2 linked regions of the Geobacillus stearothermophilus ATCC 12980 genome follow. The protein of the gene in region 2 binds, or shares a complex with, the protein of the main gene of each other region. Links are inferred from orthologs where the notes say so. Each region holds a gene or a part of one and is shown on either strand. Other genes may lie near its edges.

Region 1 (8,881 bases), 2.0 Mb from region 2 along the record:
CTCGCGCGTCGTAAAGTACGTCTCCATCATGTTCCCCCATTTTTGCCGCTCCTGCTTCGACACGCGGGCGAAACCATAACCTGGCACGTCCACAAAGTAAAACGAGTCGTTAATCAAATAAAAATTCAACGTTTGCGTTTTCCCTGGCTTTGAGGAGGTGCGCGCCAAGTTTTTCCGGTTGATCATTTTGTTGATGAATGATGATTTGCCGACGTTCGAACGGCCGGCGAGCGCCACCTCTGGCCGTCCGCCGTCCGGATATTGTTCCGGCTTGACGGCACTGGTCACAAGCTCTGCTTTCTTCACATTCATCGCTTCCACCCCACCAGCGCGTGCGGCAGCACCTCATCGAGATGGGAGACGAGCACAAAGCGCAAGTCGCGCTTCACCGTTTCCGGAATGTCCGCTAAATCTTTTTCATTGTCTTTTGGCAAAATGACCGTTTTCAGCCCGGCGCGGTGGGCACTTAACGTTTTCTCTTTCAAGCCTCCGATCGCAAGCACCCTGCCGCGCAGCGTAATTTCGCCGGTCATGCCAACAAAGCGGCTCACCGGCTTGCCCGTCAGCGCGGAAATGAGTGCGGTGGCGATCGTAATGCCTGCAGACGGCCCGTCTTTTGGCACCGCACCCTCCGGGACATGGATATGGATATCGTACATTTCATGGAATTTCGGATCGATGCCGAGTTCCTCAGCGCGCGATCGAACATAACTGAACGCCGCCTGCGCCGATTCTTTCATCACATCGCCGAGTTTTCCGGTCAACACAAGTTTGCCGTTACCTTTCGCGAGCGACACCTCAATGGCGAGCGTATCGCCGCCAAACGCGGTGTACGCAAGACCGGTCGCCACGCCGATCTGGTCCTCCGCTTCCGCCTGTCCATAGCGGTATTTTCGTTTTCCTAAAAATTCTTCGAGATTGTTTTCTGTGATGACGACCCGTTTTTTCTCACCGGAGACAATGAGGCGGGCCGCCTTCCGGCAAATCGCCGCCAACTGTCGCTCCAGCTCCCGCACTCCAGCTTCGCGCGTATAATGGCGGATGATGGCAAGCATCGCATCATCGCGCACTTGCAGCGCCGCTTTTTTCAAGCCGTGCTCATCGAGCTGCTTCGGCAGCAAATGCCGCTTCGCAATATGGAGCTTTTCAACTTCGGTATAGCCCGGAATCTCAATCACTTCCATCCGGTCCAACAGCGGCTGCGGAATCGCCGCCAAATAGTTGGCAGTCGCAATAAACATTACCTTCGACAAATCGTACGGCTCTTCAATGTAATGGTCGCTGAACGTATGATTTTGCTCCGGGTCAAGCACCTCCAGCATGGCCGCCGATGGATCGCCACGGAAATCACTCGACATTTTGTCGATTTCATCAAGCAAGAAGACGGGGTTGATCGTGCCTGCTTTTTTCATCCCTTGGATAATGCGTCCCGGCATGGCGCCGACATACGTGCGGCGATGGCCGCGAATTTCCGATTCGTCGCGGACGCCGCCGAGCGAAACGCGGACGAAGCGGCGGCCGAGCGCTTTGGCGATCGAGCGAGCGAGCGACGTTTTGCCGACCCCCGGCGGTCCGGCGAGGCAAAGAATCGGACCTTTTAACGATTTCGTCAGCTGTTTGACAGATAAAAATTCAAGCACCCGTTCTTTCACTTTATCGAGCCCGTAATGCTCCTCGTTTAAAATCGCTTCCGCCTGCTTAATGTCGTGGATGTCTTCTGTTTCTTTCGACCACGGCAAGGCGATGAGCCAATCGAGGTAGTTGCGAATGACTGTGCTTTCCGCTGAGGTCGCCGGAATTTTTTCATAGCGGTCAAGCTCCTTCAATGCCGTTTGTTTCACATGCTCCGGCATGCCGGCCGCCTCGATTTTTTCTTTCAGCTCCTCGACTTCGCCCGTTTTTCCTTCTTTTTCGCCAAGCTCTTTTTGAATCGCCTTCATTTGCTCGCGCAAATAATACTCTTTTTGCGTCCGCTCCATCGACTGCTTGACGCGGGCGCTGATCTTTTTCTCAAGCTGGAGCACTTCTTTTTCGTTGTGCAAAATTTGGATGATTTTATTGAGGCGCTCTTTCACGTCGATCGTTTCTAAAATACGCTGTTTTTCCTCAAGCTTAAGTGGCAAGTGCGAGGCGATGATGTCCGCCATTCGCCCCGGCTCATCGATGTCGACGATCGAGGCGTAAATGTCGACCGACAGCCGCTTGGACAAGTTTATGTACTGCTCGAAATATTCAAGCATCGTCCGCTTGAGCGCCTCATCTTCTAAATCTTTCGCCGCCCGATCAGCAAACTTTTCGACTTTGACGAGAAAGTACGGCTCCTCGCTGATCACTTCCGTAATGAGCGCCCGAGCGACGCCTTCGACAAGCACGCGGAACGTGCCGTTCGGGAGTTTTAGAAGTTGCTTGACGCGCGCGATCGTTCCCATTTTATATAAGTCATCCATGTCCGGTTCGTCGATGGCAACGTCTTTTTGCGACGTCAGCAAAATCATATGATCCTCAACCATGGCTTGTTCGAGCGCTTTGACCGATTTCTCGCGCCCGACATCCAAATGGAGCACCATCGTCGGAAACACGAGCAGCCCACGCAGCGGCAAAAGCGGAACGACCGTCTCCTTTTTCTTTCCGTTCACGCCGAACACCTCCATCTCTCGCTTCTATTCGTTTATTGTATAGTACGGTAGCCGGGTTTGTAAAATTTGACGAACGAAAAAGCGCGCGGCGCTCCATCTGCATGCAAAGAAAAACCGACTTCAGCGACGATCCGCTTGCGCCGAAGCCGTACATAAAAGAGAGGCCGGGCGAACCGCCCGACTCGGTTGCGAGCGGATCGCCCGCTTTCGTTGCCAATCGTTCGCCTTGCCGCCGTTTCCTTTGGCTAGACGAGCTTTTTCTCCGAGCGGTCCATAGCCGCTGGCAGCAGCACGGAGCCGCGGCGGAGCGCCTCTTCGTCGAACACATGGACGAGCACTTCCTCGAGGCGGCGGACGGCGATGATTTGAATGCCGCTGACTTCGCCTAGCAACGATTGCATATTCTCAATCGGGATGATGACTTTTTTCGCCCCAGCTTGTTTGGCCGCTTTGATTTTGGCGAACACGCCGCCGACCGGTTTCACGCAGCCACGGATACTGATTTCTCCGGTCATCGCGACCGTATGATCGACTGGAAGCTGGTAAATGGCGGAATAAATGCCGACTGCAATCGCCACCCCGGCTGAAGGGCCGTCAACCGGCACCCCGCCCGGGAAGTTGACATGAATGTCGTAACGGTCGGCCGGCACGCCCATCGCCCGCAACACAGTGATGACGTTTTCTGCTGAACCGCGCGCCATGCTTTTGCGGCGCACCGATTTTTCGGCGCTGCCGATGCTCTCTTCCTCAATAATGCCCGTGACGTTGATCGTCCCTTTTCCTTTCGCCGGCAAGGCGGTCACTTCAATTTCAAGAAGCGCGCCGGTGTTCGGGCCGTACACGGCAAGGCCATTGACGACGCCGACCGCCGGGGCGGACGCAATTTTCTTTTCATAGCGCGGGGCCATTTGGCTTGAATGAATGACCCATTCAATGTCTTTATCCAAAATTTTGTCGCGGTTTTCCGTAATGGCAAGACCGGCGGCGATTTGCATCATGTTCACCGCCTCCCGCCCGTTGCGCGCATAGGCAGCAAGCAGGCGAATGCCGCTTTCTGACACGTTCAGGCGGATTTTTTCCGCCGCCTTTTTGGCGATGAGGGCGATCTCATCTTGGTCCAATTCACGGAAAAATACTTCCAGGCAACGAGAGCGAATGGCCGGAGGAATTTCGTTCGGCGTGCGCGTCGTCGCCCCGACAAGACGGAAATCAGCCGGCAGTCCATTTTGGAAAATATCGTGAATATGGCTTGGGATTTGCAGATTTTCTTTGCTGTAATAGGCGCTTTCAAAAAATACTTTCCGGTCCTCAAGCACTTTCAGCAGCTTGTTCATTTGGATCGGATGAAGCTCGCCGATTTCGTCGATGAATAAAACGCCGCCGTGGGCGTTCGTCACCGCCCCTTGCTTCGGCTGGGGAATGCCGGCTTGCCCCATCGCCCCGGCCCCTTGGTAAATCGGGTCGTGCACCGAACCGATGAGCGGATCGGCAATGCCGCGCTCGTCAAAACGCGCCGTCGTCGCGTCAAGCTCCACGAACACCGCATTTTTCTTAAACGGGGAGAGCGGATTTTTTTTCGCTTCCTCAAGCACGAGCCGAGCAGCTGCCGTCTTGCCGACGCCAGGGGGGCCGTAAATGATGACATGCTGCGGGTTGGGGCCGCATAAAGCAGCTTTTAACGCCTTGATGCCGTCTTCCTGACCGACGATATCGTCAAAACTTTTCGGCCGCACTTTTTCCGCCAGCGGCTCGGTGAGCGAAATCGAACGCAGCTTGCGGAGCTGTTCCATCTCTTTGCGCGACTCCTTATCAATCGAAACTTTTTGCACACGTTGCCCTCTTAGCAAATTCCAAAAATAAAGGCCGATGATGACCCCGAAAAACAGCTGGATGACCAGTACGATGTTCGTCCAATCCATGCCCCGATATCCTCCTGCCTTTAGATGGTATGTAGTATGATAGTATCTCCGCGAACGGGCGGGAATAAACAAAAAAAGCGCCGACCGGCGCCAAGGGCATGGGCGGCAAAAAAAGAAACCGCCGAAAAAAGGCGGTTTTCCCATCAGGCAGATGTTTTCCGTTCCAGCTCGATGACGGTGCCGTCATGACGGATCAGCGTCGGCGGCTTTGTGCCGCGCACCGTGTCGAGCGTGATGATGCACTTTTGCACATCTTCGCGCGACGGCAACTCAAACATCACATCGAGCATAATGCCTTCGATGATCGAGCGAAGGCCGCGCGCGCCCGTTTTCCGCTCAATCGCTCTTTTCGCGATTTCCCGGAGCGCCGCTTCTTCAAACTCGAGTTCAACGCCGTCAAGCTCCAGCATTTTTTGGTATTGTTTCACGATCGCGTTTTTCGGCTTCGTCAAAATATCGATCAACGCCTGTTCGTCAAGCGGCTCAAGCGTCGTAATGACCGGCAGACGGCCGATGAACTCCGGAATAAGCCCGAACTTGAGCAAGTCTTCCGGCAGCACTTTCGACAGCAAGTTTTTCTCATCAACATCGGCTTGGTTCATTTCCGCACCGAATCCGATCACTTTTTTGCCGAGGCGGCGCTTAATGATCGGCTCGATGCCATCAAACGCCCCGCCGCAAATGAACAAAATGTTCGTTGTGTCGATTTGGATGAACTCCTGATGCGGATGTTTGCGGCCGCCCTGCGGTGGAACGCTGGCGATCGTTCCCTCCAAAATTTTGAGCAGCGCCTGTTGCACCCCTTCACCGGAAACATCGCGGGTGATGGAAGGGTTTTCCGATTTACGGGCGATTTTATCGATTTCATCGATATAAATAATGCCTTTTTCTGCCCGTTCCACATCATAATCGGCCGCTTGGATGAGCTTTAACAAAATGTTTTCGACGTCCTCGCCGACATAGCCTGCCTCCGTGAGCGATGTCGCATCGGCGATGGCAAACGGCACGTTTAAAATGCGCGCCAATGTTTGCGCCAGCAGCGTTTTCCCGCTCCCGGTCGGTCCGATCATCAAAATGTTGCTTTTCGACAGCTCGACATCATCGATTTTGCTGCCGGAATTGATCCGTTTATAATGGTTGTAAACCGCAACGGCGAGCGATTTTTTCGCGTCATCTTGGCCGATGACGTATTCATCTAAAATTTCCCTGATCTCCATCGGCTTCGGCACGTCTTTAAATTCAAATTCTTCCTCGTTTCCAAGCTCTTCCTCGACGATCTCCGTGCACAATTCAATGCATTCATCACAAATGTAAACGCCCGGGCCGGCGACGAGCTTGCGCACTTGGTCTTGCGTTTTGCCGCAAAACGAACACTTTAGCTGCCCTTTTTCATCATTAAATTTAAACATGTCATTCACCCCTTGCTAACAAAATCGCACCTGCGTTATGTATCATGTCTCGCCATCCCATGTTGCAAAAAACTTATGTATTCGCTATTTTACCATACATGCGTCAAAAAAAGCGAATGAAAAACCCGTGATGTATTAGAAAAGTTTGAAAAATCACCTCCAGGCGCCAATGACTGAGATAAAGAACAAGGCACGAACGTCTCGCGCCTTGTTCCTTCTACCTTTATTATTATGCCGCAACCGTGCTGTGCTCCACAAGAAAATCGATCGTTTTCCGCCATTTTAAATCTTCTTTGACGCCATCCAAGCTGCCGAGCAGCTCTTTTAACTTGTCCACGCTCAAGTTGTAGGCTTCCGCCATTTTTTGGAGTTCTTCCTCCACCTCTTCATCGGTTACCTCGATGTTTTCTGCTTTGGCGATCGCTTCGAGCGTCAAGGCCGCACGCACCCGTTTTTCGGCGTCTTCTTTCATTTGCTCACGCAACGCCGCTTCATCCTGACCTGAGAATTGATAGTACAGCTGCAAGTTCAGCCCTTGCATTTGCAGTCGTTGATCAAATTCGCGAAGCATCCGGTCCGTCTCGTTTTGCACCATGACAGCCGGAATATCGATTTCCGCATTGGCAGCCGCTTTTTCGACGACCGCATTGCGCAACGCCGTTTCCGCTTCATTCTTTTTCGCTTCTTCCAGACGGGCGCGGATTTTCGCTTTCAGTTCGTCAAGCGTTTCAACTTCTTCATCGACGTCTTTCGCAAACTCGTCATCCAAAGCCGGCAATTGCTTCGCTTTCACTTCATGCACTTTCACTTTGAACGTCGCCGGTTTGCCGGCCAGCTGCTCAGCGTGGTATTCTTCCGGGAACGTCACTTGAATTTCTTTTTCTTCGCCGGCTTTCATACCGACAAGCTGTTCTTCAAACCCCGGGATAAAGGTGCCTGAACCGATTTCGAGCGAATAGTTTTCCGCCTTGCCGCCTTCAAACGGCTCGCCGTCGACAACCCCTTCGAAATCGATGACGACCGTATCGCCGTTTTCCACCGTCCCGTCTTCTTTCACGACAAGTTCGGCGTAATTTTCTTGCAAACGTTTCAATTCGTTTTCGACATCTTCGTCCGTCACGGTTGTATCCATTTTTTCCACTTCAAGCCCTTTGTATTGACCGAGCTTCACTTCCGGCTTTACGGTCACTTTCGCTTTGAAAATTAAGCTTTTGCCTTTTTCCATTTGCTCAATGTCAATCTCCGGCATTGACACCGGTTCGATGCCTGCCTCTTCGACGGCTTTGGCATACGCCTCTGGCAGCAAAATATCGAGCGCGTCTTGATAGAGCGCCTCAACGCCAAACCGTTTTTCAAACAGGACACGCGGCACTTTCCCTTTGCGGAAGCCCGGCAGCGCAATATTTTTCACCACTTTTTTAAATGCGGCATCCAAGCCTTTGTTCACTTGCTCGGCGTCGACCTCAACGGTCAATACGCCTTCGTTCCCTCCAAGTTTTTCCCATTTGACTGACATCCTTGTTCCCTCCACCTGAAATCATTGCTCGGACCATAGCGCACTCCGCTTGTCCATATCTTTTTATGATGCCCAATTATGTAGACAAGTATGCGAAAACAGATACATAGCACAGCCACTATATTATAACATACAACAGCCATGTTTCAACAGAGAACTAGCCATTAGAGGGAGGAAAGTTCCTCTATTTCGTATAGATTTTGGCAAAGCGTTTCCATCTCCGCCGCCTCCACACCGTAGCGGTCGGCCAAGGCGGTCGCGTCAGCATCCAAGCCTAAAAACCGGCTCGCCATCCAATGGAGAGCAGCAAGCCAGGCCGCTGCATCCGCCGGCTCTGGCGGAAACGGGTACAACACATATGCATAGCGAAGCCAAATGTCCGCCGCCGTTTCATACAAACTCGGGCTTTCCGCCGCGAGCTGCTGTTCAAGCCGACCCAGCAGCGATGAAGCAAATTCCGTTTCCGTCTGTTCGTCCAACGCTGACGGGACGACCTCCATGCAACGGCCAAATTTCTCAACCGTCACCGTTTCGTTGACTTGCTTCCCTGTCAACAGGCGAAGGAGCATCGTTTTCGCCATCGGGCTTTTTTCCGGTGCGCGTAAATATTGCTTGAGCAACGGCAGCACCGGCTCGATGTCTTCTTTTTCCAGTTGTTTAATCAGTTGCAGCTGCTCAGCAATGTCCCCGGACTCAAGCAGCCGTCTCACCCGCTTCCACTCCGCGGGCGGAAGCGTGCGGGCATTCATTTTTTCACTAAACCGGAGCAGCTGATGAAGCTGTTCGCGCAACGAAGCGGATAGCGACGGATGGCGCAAGGCGGCGCGGATCACCGTTTCCGCCTTGCTGTATCGATTCGTTTGCAGCAGCACAGCGAGATACATTTGCAACAGATCGCTGTTGTTCGGCTGTTCGTCAAGTAAGGCGGCGAGGCGCCACTCCGCCTCATCGTAGTCTCCAAGCTCATAGCAACAGACAGCCAGCCCAAGGCGAACAGGAAAACTGTGGTCGCCAAGCTGTTCAGCAGCGCGCAAAAAGCGGAGCGCTTCTTTGTAGCGTTTCGCTTCAAGCGCCGCAAACGCTTCTTCCATCAGTCGTTCTTTCGTTTGCGGAAACATGATGATTTTTCCTTTTTTCCCGGTCATCTTCGCCCGCTCCCATTTGCATTTACCATCAGTGTAACAAGTTTTCCCTAGCGAAACAACCCGCGCCTTGCTGGGTAACACAAACCGCTTGTTTGCCAAAAAGCAGCCGGCCTCTGGACGCAGGCGCCGTCAAACGCGAAAAAGGCTGCGCCCGCCGATTGGCAGAGCAGCCCATCTCTCCTTGCCTCCCGAAACACATGGCGCTTACGGCCGTGGACAATGCCGTCGTTCGTAGGCGGCGATATGCGCTTCGTAC
Region 2 (10,913 bases):
GACCGGCGACAGCCCGCCCGGTGCTGCTGGGTATTACGAAAGCGTCGCTTGAAACGGATTCGTTCTTGTCCGCGGCTTCGTTCCAAGAAACGACGCGCGTCCTGACCGACGCCGCCATCAAAGGGAAGCGGGATGAGCTGCTCGGCTTGAAAGAAAACGTCATTATCGGCAAACTTGTCCCAGCCGGAACGGGCATGGCCCGCTATCGAAAAGTAAAACCTGCCGTCAAGAAGGAAACGGCTGGCGATACGGTTCCATCGAAGTAAAAAGTAGAGATCGGTCGGTTCAAGGCAACCTTTGACCGGCCGGTCCTTGATGAAAAAAATCCAGTTGACAATGAACAAAGAAAATGGTAGTCTAATAAAGGTGTTCCAACAACCTGGTACTTTGGAGGATATGTTACATGTCTTATGAAAAAGTATTGCAGGCTGGGAAAATCGTCATTGGAACCAAACAAACGATAAGGGCTTTAAAGGAAGGGAAAGTAACGGAAGTGATCGTAGCGGAAGATGCCGATTTGCCGATTATCGAAAAAGTGACCGCTGCTGCCAATGAAGCGAACGTGCCGGTCACGAAAGTCGACTCGATGAAAAAGCTCGGCAAAGCATGCAAAATCCAAGTCGGCGCGGCTGCGGTGGCGATTCTCCGTTGACCAGTTTGCCTTTAAACCTTTGTTTGCATACATGATGAACCACCTGGATATGTGGGCTTAAACGATACATGTGAAAGGAGGAACTTTTTCATGCCTACAATCAACCAATTAGTCCGCAAAGGACGCGAGAAAAAAGTATTTAAATCGAAATCCCCTGCGTTGAACAAAGGGTACAACAGCTTCAAAAAAGAACAAACAAACGTGGCGTCTCCGCAAAAACGTGGCGTCTGCACGCGTGTCGGCACGATGACGCCGAAAAAACCGAACTCGGCGCTTCGGAAATATGCCCGTGTCCGTCTGACGAACGGGATCGAGGTAACGGCTTACATCCCGGGGATCGGCCATAACTTGCAAGAACACAGCGTTGTGCTGATCCGCGGCGGACGTGTTAAAGACTTGCCAGGGGTGCGCTACCATATCATCCGCGGTGCGCTTGATACGGCTGGCGTTGCCAACCGGATGCAAGGTCGTTCGAAATACGGTGCGAAAAAACCAAAAGCAGCGAAAAAGTAATGAAGTGAAGAGAATGTTTTCCTGAAGGGAGGAAAAACTATGCCACGTAGAGGCCCTGTTGCTAAACGTGACGTATTGCCAGACCCAATTTACAATTCAAAACTTGTTACCCGTTTGATCAATAAAATTATGATCGACGGAAAAAAATCAAAAGCGCAAAAAATTCTTTACACTGCCTTTGATATTATTCGTGAACGAACGGGTAAAGATCCAATGGAAGTGTTTGAGCAAGCGCTGAAAAACGTGATGCCGGTGTTGGAAGTGCGCGCTCGCCGCGTCGGCGGAGCGAACTACCAAGTTCCGGTCGAAGTCCGTCCAGATCGCCGCGTCTCCCTCGGATTGCGCTGGCTTGTGCAATACGCCCGCCTTCGCGGAGAGAAAACGATGGAAGAACGCTTGGCGAACGAAATTATGGATGCTGCCAACAACACGGGCGCAGCGGTGAAAAAACGCGAAGATACGCACAAAATGGCCGAAGCGAACAAAGCGTTTGCCCACTACCGCTGGTAAGAATAGCTGCTTGAAAGGAATAGGTGAAAAGGCACAATCGACGGCCTATTCACCTATCTTCCTACATATTTCGGCTTTTTGGCCGCGTGCGCGATCATTTCTTTGCAGAACAAGAGGATGGCGGCGCCATCTATCTATTTTATTTTGAAGGAAGGAGAAAATAACCACTATGGCAAGACAGTTCTCCTTGGAAAATACTCGCAACATCGGGATCATGGCGCACATTGACGCCGGGAAGACGACGACGACCGAACGGATCTTGTTCTATACCGGCCGTGTTCATAAAATCGGGGAAGTGCATGAAGGCGCAGCCACGATGGACTGGATGGAGCAAGAGCAAGAGCGCGGGATCACGATCACGTCGGCGGCGACAACGGCACAATGGAAAGGCCACCGCATCAACATCATCGATACGCCGGGGCACGTCGACTTCACGGTTGAGGTTGAACGTTCGTTGCGCGTATTGGATGGAGCTATCACGGTTTTAGACGCGCAGTCAGGTGTAGAGCCGCAAACGGAAACGGTTTGGCGCCAAGCGACGACGTATGGCGTTCCGCGGATCGTGTTCGTCAACAAAATGGACAAGATTGGTGCGGACTTCTTGTATGCGGTGAAAACGCTCCATGACCGCTTGCAAGCAAACGCTCACCCGGTGCAGCTGCCGATCGGCGCTGAAGACCAGTTCTCTGGCATTATCGACTTGGTTGAAATGTGTGCATACCATTACCACGATGAGCTCGGCAAAAACATTGAGCGCATTGAGATTCCGGAAGAATATCGCGATATGGCAGAAGAGTACCATAACAAGTTGGTTGAGGCGGTCGCTGAGCTGGATGAAGAATTAATGATGAAATATTTGGAAGGCGAAGAGATCACGAAAGAAGAGCTGAAAGCCGCCATCCGCAAGGCGACGATCAGCGTTGAATTCTTCCCGGTCTTCTGCGGCTCGGCTTTTAAAAACAAAGGTGTTCAGCTGCTTCTTGACGGCGTTGTCGACTACTTGCCGTCTCCGGTAGACATTCCGCCCATCCGCGGGGTGATTCCGGATACGGAAGAAGAAGTAACGCGTGAAGCGCGCGACGACGCTCCGTTTGCGGCGCTGGCATTCAAAATTATGACCGACCCGTATGTCGGGAAATTGACGTTCTTCCGCGTATACTCGGGAACGCTCGATTCCGGTTCGTACGTCATGAACTCGACGAAACGCAAACGCGAACGGATCGGCCGCTTGCTGCAAATGCACGCCAACCATCGGGAGGAAATCTCGAAAGTATACGCCGGCGACATTGCGGCAGCAGTAGGTTTAAAAGATACGACAACCGGCGATACTCTATGTGATGAGAAAAACCTCGTCATCCTAGAATCGATGCAGTTCCCAGAGCCGGTTATTTCGGTCGCGATCGAACCGAAATCGAAAGCAGACCAAGACAAAATGGGTCAAGCGCTGCAAAAATTGCAAGAAGAAGACCCGACGTTCCGCGCTCACACCGACCCGGAAACAGGGCAAACGATCATTTCCGGGATGGGCGAGCTGCATCTTGACATCATCGTTGACCGGATGCGCCGTGAGTTCAAAGTTGAGGCGAACGTCGGCGCGCCGCAAGTTGCTTACCGCGAAACGTTCCGCAAATCGGCCCAAGTCGAAGGCAAATTCGTTCGCCAGTCCGGCGGCCGCGGTCAATACGGTCACGTTTGGATCGAATTCTCGCCGAACGAACGCGGCAAAGGCTTCGAATTCGAAAACGCCATTGTCGGCGGTGTCGTTCCGAAAGAGTATGTGCCGGCCGTCCAAGCTGGTTTGGAAGAAGCGATGCAAAATGGCGTCTTAGCTGGCTATCCGATCGTCGACATTAAAGCGAAACTGTTCGACGGATCGTACCACGACGTCGACTCGAGTGAAATGGCGTTCAAAATCGCCGCTTCATTGGCGCTGAAAAACGCCGCGACGAAGTGTGATCCGGTTCTCCTTGAGCCGATCATGAAAGTCGAAGTTGTCATCCCTGAGGAATACCTCGGCGACATTATGGGTGACATCACGTCTCGCCGCGGTCGCGTTGAAGGGATGGAAGCGCGCGGGAATGCCCAAGTCGTGCGCGCGATGGTACCGCTGGCCGAAATGTTCGGTTATGCGACATCGCTCCGTTCGAACACGCAAGGGCGCGGAACATTCTCGATGGTATTTGATCACTACGAAGAAGTTCCGAAAAACATCGCCGATGAAATTATCAAAAAAAATAAAGGCGAATAATTGATTTCTCTTGCTAGTTCCGCTATAAATACTTATGTAAGTAAGACTTGGGAACATTTTGTTCCCAAGCATCCTATACTTACCTAACTATACAAATTCATATTTTACTTTTAAGGAGGATCTTTCTCATGGCTAAAGCGAAATTTGAGCGCACGAAACCGCACGTCAACATTGGCACGATCGGCCACGTTGACCATGGGAAAACGACGCTGACAGCTGCGATCACGACGGTTCTTGCGAAACAAGGGAAAGCCGAAGCAAAAGCGTACGACCAAATCGACGCAGCTCCGGAAGAGCGTGAACGCGGGATCACGATTTCGACGGCCCACGTCGAGTATGAAACAGAGGCTCGTCACTACGCGCACGTTGACTGCCCGGGCCACGCTGACTACGTCAAAAACATGATCACGGGCGCAGCGCAAATGGACGGTGCAATCCTTGTTGTATCGGCAGCTGACGGTCCGATGCCGCAAACGCGCGAACACATTCTTCTCTCCCGCCAAGTCGGCGTTCCGTACATCGTTGTTTTCTTGAACAAATGCGACATGGTGGACGACGAAGAATTGCTTGAACTCGTTGAAATGGAAGTTCGCGACCTTCTCTCTGAATACGACTTCCCGGGCGATGAAGTGCCGGTTATCAAAGGTTCGGCATTAAAAGCGCTCGAAGGCGATCCGAAATGGGAAGAAAAAATCATTGAATTGATGAACGCGGTTGATGAGTACATCCCGACTCCGCAACGTGAAGTTGACAAACCGTTCATGATGCCGATTGAGGACGTTTTCTCGATCACAGGCCGTGGTACGGTTGCGACGGGCCGTGTTGAGCGTGGTACGCTCAAAGTCGGTGACCCGGTTGAAATCATCGGTCTTTCTGACGAGCCGAAAGCCACGACGGTTACGGGTGTTGAAATGTTCCGTAAACTTCTTGACCAAGCAGAAGCTGGAGACAACATCGGTGCGCTTCTCCGCGGTGTATCGCGCGACGAAGTTGAGCGTGGCCAAGTATTGGCAAAACCGGGCTCAATCACGCCGCATACGAAATTTAAAGCACAAGTTTACGTTCTGACGAAAGAGGAAGGCGGACGCCATACTCCGTTCTTCTCGAACTATCGTCCGCAATTCTACTTCCGCACAACGGACGTAACAGGCATCATCACGCTTCCGGAAGGCGTTGAAATGGTTATGCCTGGCGACAACGTTGAGATGACGGTTGAGCTGATCGCGCCGATCGCGATCGAGGAAGGAACGAAATTCTCGATCCGTGAAGGCGGCCGTACAGTTGGCGCTGGTTCCGTATCGGAAATCATCGAGTAATCAAGAAAAAAGGATGTCCAATCGTTGGACATCCTTTTTCTTTATCCTGGCTGCCAGAGAATCCTATTCATCACCGTTCTTTCAATCTTTGACGCGGCTTTGCCAAACTTCACCGTTTGGGTGTCTTGTTGAAAATGAGGCGGCCGCTATGTATAATGAGGAAGTGTGGGAAAAGCGAAGAAATCACTTGCAATCTCGCTTACATACGAGTATAATATCAAATGTTGGTCTTTGACTGCGATGAAGTGGAAGGTTGCTGACACACCCGGCCGCTTTGCCACGGCGGTGTGCAGGAAATTTCCATGGAGAAGTCTATTTTCAAAATAGGCGAAGAAGGAGGGAAACCAAAATGGCAAAAGAAAAAATCCGTATTCGTTTAAAGGCTTATGATCATCGAATTTTAGATCAATCGGCAGAGAAAATCGTCGAAACGGCAAAACGTTCTGGGGCGAAAGTGTCGGGGCCGATCCCGCTGCCGACGGAAAGAACGGTCTATACGATTTTGCGTGCCGTTCACAAGTACAAAGACTCTCGTGAACAATTCGAAATGCGGACACACAAACGTTTAATTGACATTATCAATCCGACTCCGCAAACGGTTGATTCGTTGATGCGGCTGGATTTGCCGTCGGGCGTTGATATTGAAATTAAACTTTAATCGATTAGGAGGTGTGACGAATGACGAAGGGAATCTTAGGCAGAAAAATCGGTATGACGCAAATATTTGCGGAAAATGGCGATTTGATTCCGGTTACTGTCATCCATGCAACGCCAAACGTCGTGTTGCAAAAGAAAACGATCGAAAACGACGGTTATGAAGCGATCCAATTAGGGTTTGAAGATATTAGCGAAAAACGCGCCAACAAACCGCAAATTGGCCATGCTGCCAAAGCAAACACGGCACCTAAGCGCTTCATTCGTGAAATTCGCGGCGCCAACATCAATGAGTATGAAGTTGGCCAAGAAGTAAAAGTGGACATTTTCAGCGAAGGCGACATCGTCGATGTCACAGGCATTTCCAAGGGGAAAGGGTTCCAAGGGGCCATTAAGCGCCATGGCCAGTCGCGCGGGCCAATGGCTCACGGCTCTCGCTATCATCGTCGCCCGGGTTCGATGGGTGCCATCGCGCCAAACCGCGTATTCAAAACGAAAAACTTGCCGGGACGCATGGGCGGCGAGCGTGTGACGATTCAAAACTTGAAAATTGTCAAGGTCGATCCGGAACGTAACTTGTTGCTCATCAAAGGGAACGTACCGGGCCCGAGAAAAGGATTAGTGATCGTAAAAAGCGCCGTTAAAGCGAAAGCGAAGGCGAAATAACATTTGGCCGAGAAAGGAGGAACTACGTAATGCCAAAAGTAGCATTATATAACCAAAACGGGCAGACAGTCGGAGAAATCGAGCTGAACGATGCCGTTTTTGGGATTGAACCGAATAAACACGTATTGTTCGAAGCTGTCATTATGCAGCGCGCCTCGATGCGCCAAGGAACGCACAAAACGAAAAACCGCGCGGAAGTGAGCGGCGGCGGCCGCAAACCGTGGCGTCAAAAAGGGACAGGACGCGCCCGCCAAGGTTCGATTCGCGCTCCGCAATGGCGCGGCGGCGGCACGGTCTTTGGTCCGGTTCCGCGCAGCTACAGCTACAAATTGCCGAAAAAAGTCCGTCGTTTAGCGATCAAATCGGCATTGTCTTCAAAAGTGCTCGAAAACGACATCGTGGTACTGGACCAATTGTCGCTTGAAGCACCGAAGACGAAGGAAATGGTCAAAATTTTAAACAATCTCTCGGTGGATCGGAAAGCACTCATTGTGACCGACGAACTCAATGAGAATGTATATTTGTCGGCGCGCAACATCCCGGGCGTCAAAGTCGTTCCAGCCAACGGCATCAACGTGCTTGACGTGTTAAACCACGATAAGCTCGTCATTACGAAGGCGGCCGTGGAGAAAGTAGAGGAGGTGCTTGCATAATGAAAGACCCTCGCGACATTATTAAGCGCCCCATCATCACGGAAAACACAATGAATTTGATCGGGCAAAAGAAATATACGTTTGAGGTCGACGTCAAAGCGAACAAAACGGAAGTGAAAGACGCGGTCGAGAAAATTTTTGGCGTCAAAGTCGAGAAAGTCAACATCATGAACTATAAAGGGAAATTTAAACGCGTCGGCCGCTACAGCGGCTATACGAACCGCCGCCGCAAAGCGATCGTTACGCTGACGCCAGACAGCAAAGAAATCGAACTGTTTGAAGTGTAAGACTAAAAGCGAAGGAGGGACATTCCGATGGCGATTAAAAAATACAAACCGACATCGAACGGCCGTCGCGGCATGACGGTGCTTGATTTCTCGGAGATCACGACAGACCAGCCGGAAAAATCGCTGCTTGCTCCATTAAAGAAAAAAGCAGGCCGCAACAACCAAGGGAAAATTACCGTTCGCCATCAAGGCGGGGGTCATAAGCGTCAATACCGGATCATCGACTTTAAGCGTGACAAAGATGGAATTCCAGGACGCGTTGCTACGATTGAGTACGATCCGAACCGCTCGGCGAACATCGCGCTCATCAACTATGCAGACGGTGAAAAACGGTACATCATCGCGCCGAAAAACTTAAAAGTCGGCATGGAAATCATGTCGGGTCCGGATGCGGACATTAAAATCGGGAATGCATTGCCGCTTGAAAACATCCCGGTCGGTACGCTTGTCCACAACATCGAATTGAAGCCGGGCCGCGGCGGGCAATTGGTGCGTGCAGCCGGAACGTCGGCGCAAGTGCTCGGGAAAGAAGGCAAATATGTCATCGTTCGCCTCGCTTCGGGCGAAGTGCGCATGATTTTGGGCAAATGCCGCGCTACTGTCGGTGAAGTCGGCAACGAGCAACATGAACTTGTCAACATCGGGAAAGCAGGGCGCGCTCGCTGGTTAGGCATCCGTCCGACTGTTCGAGGTTCGGTTATGAACCCAGTTGATCATCCGCACGGCGGTGGTGAAGGGAAAGCACCGATCGGACGCAAGTCGCCGATGACGCCGTGGGGCAAACCGACGCTCGGATACAAAACGCGCAAAAAGAAAAACAAATCGGATAAATTCATCATTCGCCGCCGTAAGAAATAATGAACGAGCGCAATTCAGAAGGGAGGTTCACTTATGGGTCGCAGCTTGAAAAAAGGTCCGTTTTGCGATGAACATTTGATGAAAAAAATCGAAAAGCTCAATGAAACTGGGCAAAAACAAGTGATCAAAACATGGTCTCGCCGTTCGACGATCTTCCCGCAGTTTGTCGGCCATACGATCGCCGTATATGACGGCCGCAAACATGTACCGGTATACATCACAGAAGACATGGTCGGGCACAAATTGGGTGAATTTGCGCCGACGCGCACGTTCCGCGGCCATGCTGGCGATGACAAGAAAACAAAACGGTAATGAGAGGAGGTTCTGGATATGCAAGCTAAAGCTGTTGCGAGAACCGTTCGCATCGCTCCTCGTAAAGCGCGCTTAGTCATTGACTTGATCCGTGGGAAGGAAGTGGGCGAAGCATTCGCGATTTTGCGCCACACGCCAAAAGCGGCTTCCCCGATCATTGAAAAAGTGTTGAAATCGGCTGTTGCCAACGCTGAACACAACTATGACATGGACGTCAACAACTTGGTCATTTCCCAAGCGTACGTTGATGAAGGTCCAACGTTGAAACGTTTCCGTCCGCGTGCGATGGGCCGGGCAAGCGCCATTAATAAACGCACAAGCCATATTACAATCGTCGTGTCAGAAAAGAAGGAGGGATAATCCGTGGGTCAAAAGGTCAATCCGATCGGTCTGCGCATCGGCATCATTCGTGACTGGGAATCGAGATGGTATGCGGAAAAAGACTATGCAGACCTCGTGCATGAGGACTTAAAAATCCGTGAATACATCAACAAACGTTTGCAGGACGCAGCCGTTTCCCGCGTAGAGATTGAACGCGCCGCCAACCGCGTCAACGTGACGATCCATACGGCGAAACCGGGCATGGTCATCGGGAAAGGCGGTTCGGAAGTGGAAGCGCTCCGCAAAGCGCTCACGCAATTGACCGGCAAACGCGTTCACATCAACATCGTTGAAATCAAAAAACCGGATTTGGATGCGAAACTTGTTGCGGAAAATATTGCCCGCCAGCTTGAAAACCGCGTATCGTTCCGCCGGGCGCAAAAACAAGCGATTCAACGGGCGATGCGCGCCGGGGCGAAAGGGATCAAAACGATGGTGTCCGGCCGCTTAGGCGGTGCAGAGATTGCACGTTCGGAACATTACAGCGAAGGGACGGTTCCACTCCATACGCTGCGCGCTGACATTGACTATGCGACGGCAGAAGCCGATACGACGTACGGAAAAATCGGCGTGAAAGTATGGATTTACCGTGGGGAAGTCCTTCCGACAAAGAAAAAAGCTGAGGAAGGAGGAAAATAATCATGTTAATGCCAAAACGCGTCAAATATCGCCGTGAACATCGCGGACGGATGAAAGGCCGCGCCAAAGGCGGTACGGAAGTTCATTTTGGTGAATTCGGCCTGCAAGCGCTGGAATCGGCTTGGATTACGAACCGGCAAATTGAGGCCGCCCGTCGGGCAATGACCCGCTACATGAGACGGGGCGGAAAAGTATGGATTCGCATTTTCCCTTCGAAGCCATACACAGCGAAACCGCTTGAAGTGCGGATGGGTTCCGGTAAAGGGGCTCCGGAAGGCTGGGTTGCCGTTGTCAAACCAGGCAAAGTGATGTTTGAAGTGGGCGGTGTTTCCGAGGAAGTGGCACGTGAAGCGTTGCGTTTGGCTTCTCACAAACTTCCGATCAAATGCAAATTCGTAAAACGTGAAGAAACTGGTGGTGAGGCGTAATGAAAGCGAAAGAAATCCGTGAGTTAACCACTGCCGAAATCGAACAAAAAATTAAAGCGTTGAAGGAAGAGTTGTTCAACCTTCGCTTCCAGCTGGCGACGGGCCAACTCGAAAACACGGCGCGCATCCGCCAAGTGCGCAAAGACATCGCCCGTATGAAAACGATCATTCGTGAACGTGAGCTCGCTGCCAATAAATAATGTTTGAGAGGAGGTTTGCGGAATGAGCGAACGCAATCAACGAAAAGTGTACGTCGGACGGGTCGTATCAGACAAAATGGACAAAACGATTACCGTTTTGGTTGAAACGTACAAAAAACATCCGTTATACGGCAAGCGCGTGAAATATTCGAAAAAATATAAAGCGCATGACGAACATAACGAAGCGAAAGTGGGCGACATCGTCAAAATCATGGAAACCCGCCCGCTGTCGGCAACGAAACGATTCCGCCTCGTCGAGATCGTTGAAAAAGCAGTTGTTCTGTAATCATTTCATTCCAGTTCGGGGAGATAAGTCCGAAAGGAGGTTTCGTCGATGATTCAACAAGAATCTCGCTTAAAAGTAGCTGATAACTCTGGCGCACGCGAAGTGCTTGTCATTAAAGTGCTCGGAGGCTCGGGCCGCCGCTATGCGAACATCGGCGATGTTGTTGTCGCTACGGTTAAAGATGCGACGCCAGGTGGCGTTGTTAAAAAAGGTCAAGTCGTAAAAGCGGTGGTCGTCCGCACAAAACGCGGGGTGCGCCGTCCGGACGGTTCATATATCCGTTTTGACGAGAACGCCTGCGTCATCATCC

What was found.
Region 1: the proteins of rpsG (region 2) and tig are in contact, whole or in part, in a crystal structure (PDB 3GTY), measured with the Thermotoga maritima proteins. The link is inferred for Geobacillus stearothermophilus ATCC 12980 from one-to-one orthologs. Residues at the interface, in WP_004081843.1 of Thermotoga maritima: Lys34, Lys52, Lys55, Glu59, Arg62, Gln63, Glu66, Asn67, Lys69, Val71, Arg95, Ala109, Lys110, Lys111, Gly112, Arg113, Pro114, Glu117, Glu121, Ile124, Ala125, Tyr127, Asn128, Asn129, Thr130, Gly131, Lys135, Asp139, Arg142, Met143; in WP_004081061.1 of Thermotoga maritima: Glu122, Val124, Val129, Leu130, Tyr133, Glu188, Gly259, Ile262, Tyr263, Glu266, Ser270, Glu273, Gln274, Glu277, Arg308, Gln311, Ile312, Ser315, Tyr316, Glu325, Arg329, Arg336, Leu363, Phe366, Trp367, Arg373, Leu377, Arg381, Leu384, Glu387.

What each region holds. Positions count from the first base shown.
Region 1 is NZ_CP128494.1:2,077,844-2,086,724, forward strand. The notes cover bases 5,338-8,194. They hold tig (trigger factor), read right to left. Parts: upstream 7,481-8,194; coding sequence 6,194-7,480; downstream 5,338-6,193. Other genes in these bases: clpX (ATP-dependent protease ATP-binding subunit ClpX), read right to left, coding at 5,338-5,964; QSJ10_RS11320 (tetratricopeptide repeat protein), read right to left, coding at 7,645-8,194. In the rest of the region: yihA (ribosome biogenesis GTP-binding protein YihA/YsxC), read right to left, coding at 1-312; lon (endopeptidase La), read right to left, coding at 309-2,651; ATP-dependent protease LonB, read right to left, coding at 2,882-4,555; more of clpX, read right to left, coding at 4,699-5,337; more of QSJ10_RS11320, read right to left, coding at 8,195-8,625; leuD (3-isopropylmalate dehydratase small subunit), read right to left, coding at 8,830-8,881. UniProt on the Bacillus subtilis protein: Involved in protein export. Acts as a chaperone by maintaining the newly synthesized protein in an open conformation. Functions as a peptidyl-prolyl cis-trans isomerase.
Region 2 is NZ_CP128494.1:122,043-132,955, forward strand. Bases 1-2,939 are described here. They hold rpsG (30S ribosomal protein S7), read left to right. Parts: upstream 1-1,204; coding sequence 1,205-1,675; downstream 1,676-2,939. Other genes in these bases: rpoC (DNA-directed RNA polymerase subunit beta'), read left to right, coding at 1-266; QSJ10_RS00625 (50S ribosomal protein L7ae-like protein), read left to right, coding at 404-652; rpsL (30S ribosomal protein S12), read left to right, coding at 743-1,165; fusA (elongation factor G), read left to right, coding at 1,845-2,939. In the rest of the region: more of fusA, read left to right, coding at 2,940-3,923; tuf (elongation factor Tu), read left to right, coding at 4,052-5,239; rpsJ (30S ribosomal protein S10), read left to right, coding at 5,589-5,897; rplC (50S ribosomal protein L3), read left to right, coding at 5,918-6,559; rplD (50S ribosomal protein L4), read left to right, coding at 6,589-7,212; rplW (50S ribosomal protein L23), read left to right, coding at 7,212-7,499; rplB (50S ribosomal protein L2), read left to right, coding at 7,527-8,357; rpsS (30S ribosomal protein S19), read left to right, coding at 8,391-8,669; rplV (50S ribosomal protein L22), read left to right, coding at 8,688-9,029; rpsC (30S ribosomal protein S3), read left to right, coding at 9,033-9,689; rplP (50S ribosomal protein L16), read left to right, coding at 9,692-10,117; rpmC (50S ribosomal protein L29), read left to right, coding at 10,117-10,317; rpsQ (30S ribosomal protein S17), read left to right, coding at 10,340-10,603; rplN (50S ribosomal protein L14), read left to right, coding at 10,652-10,913.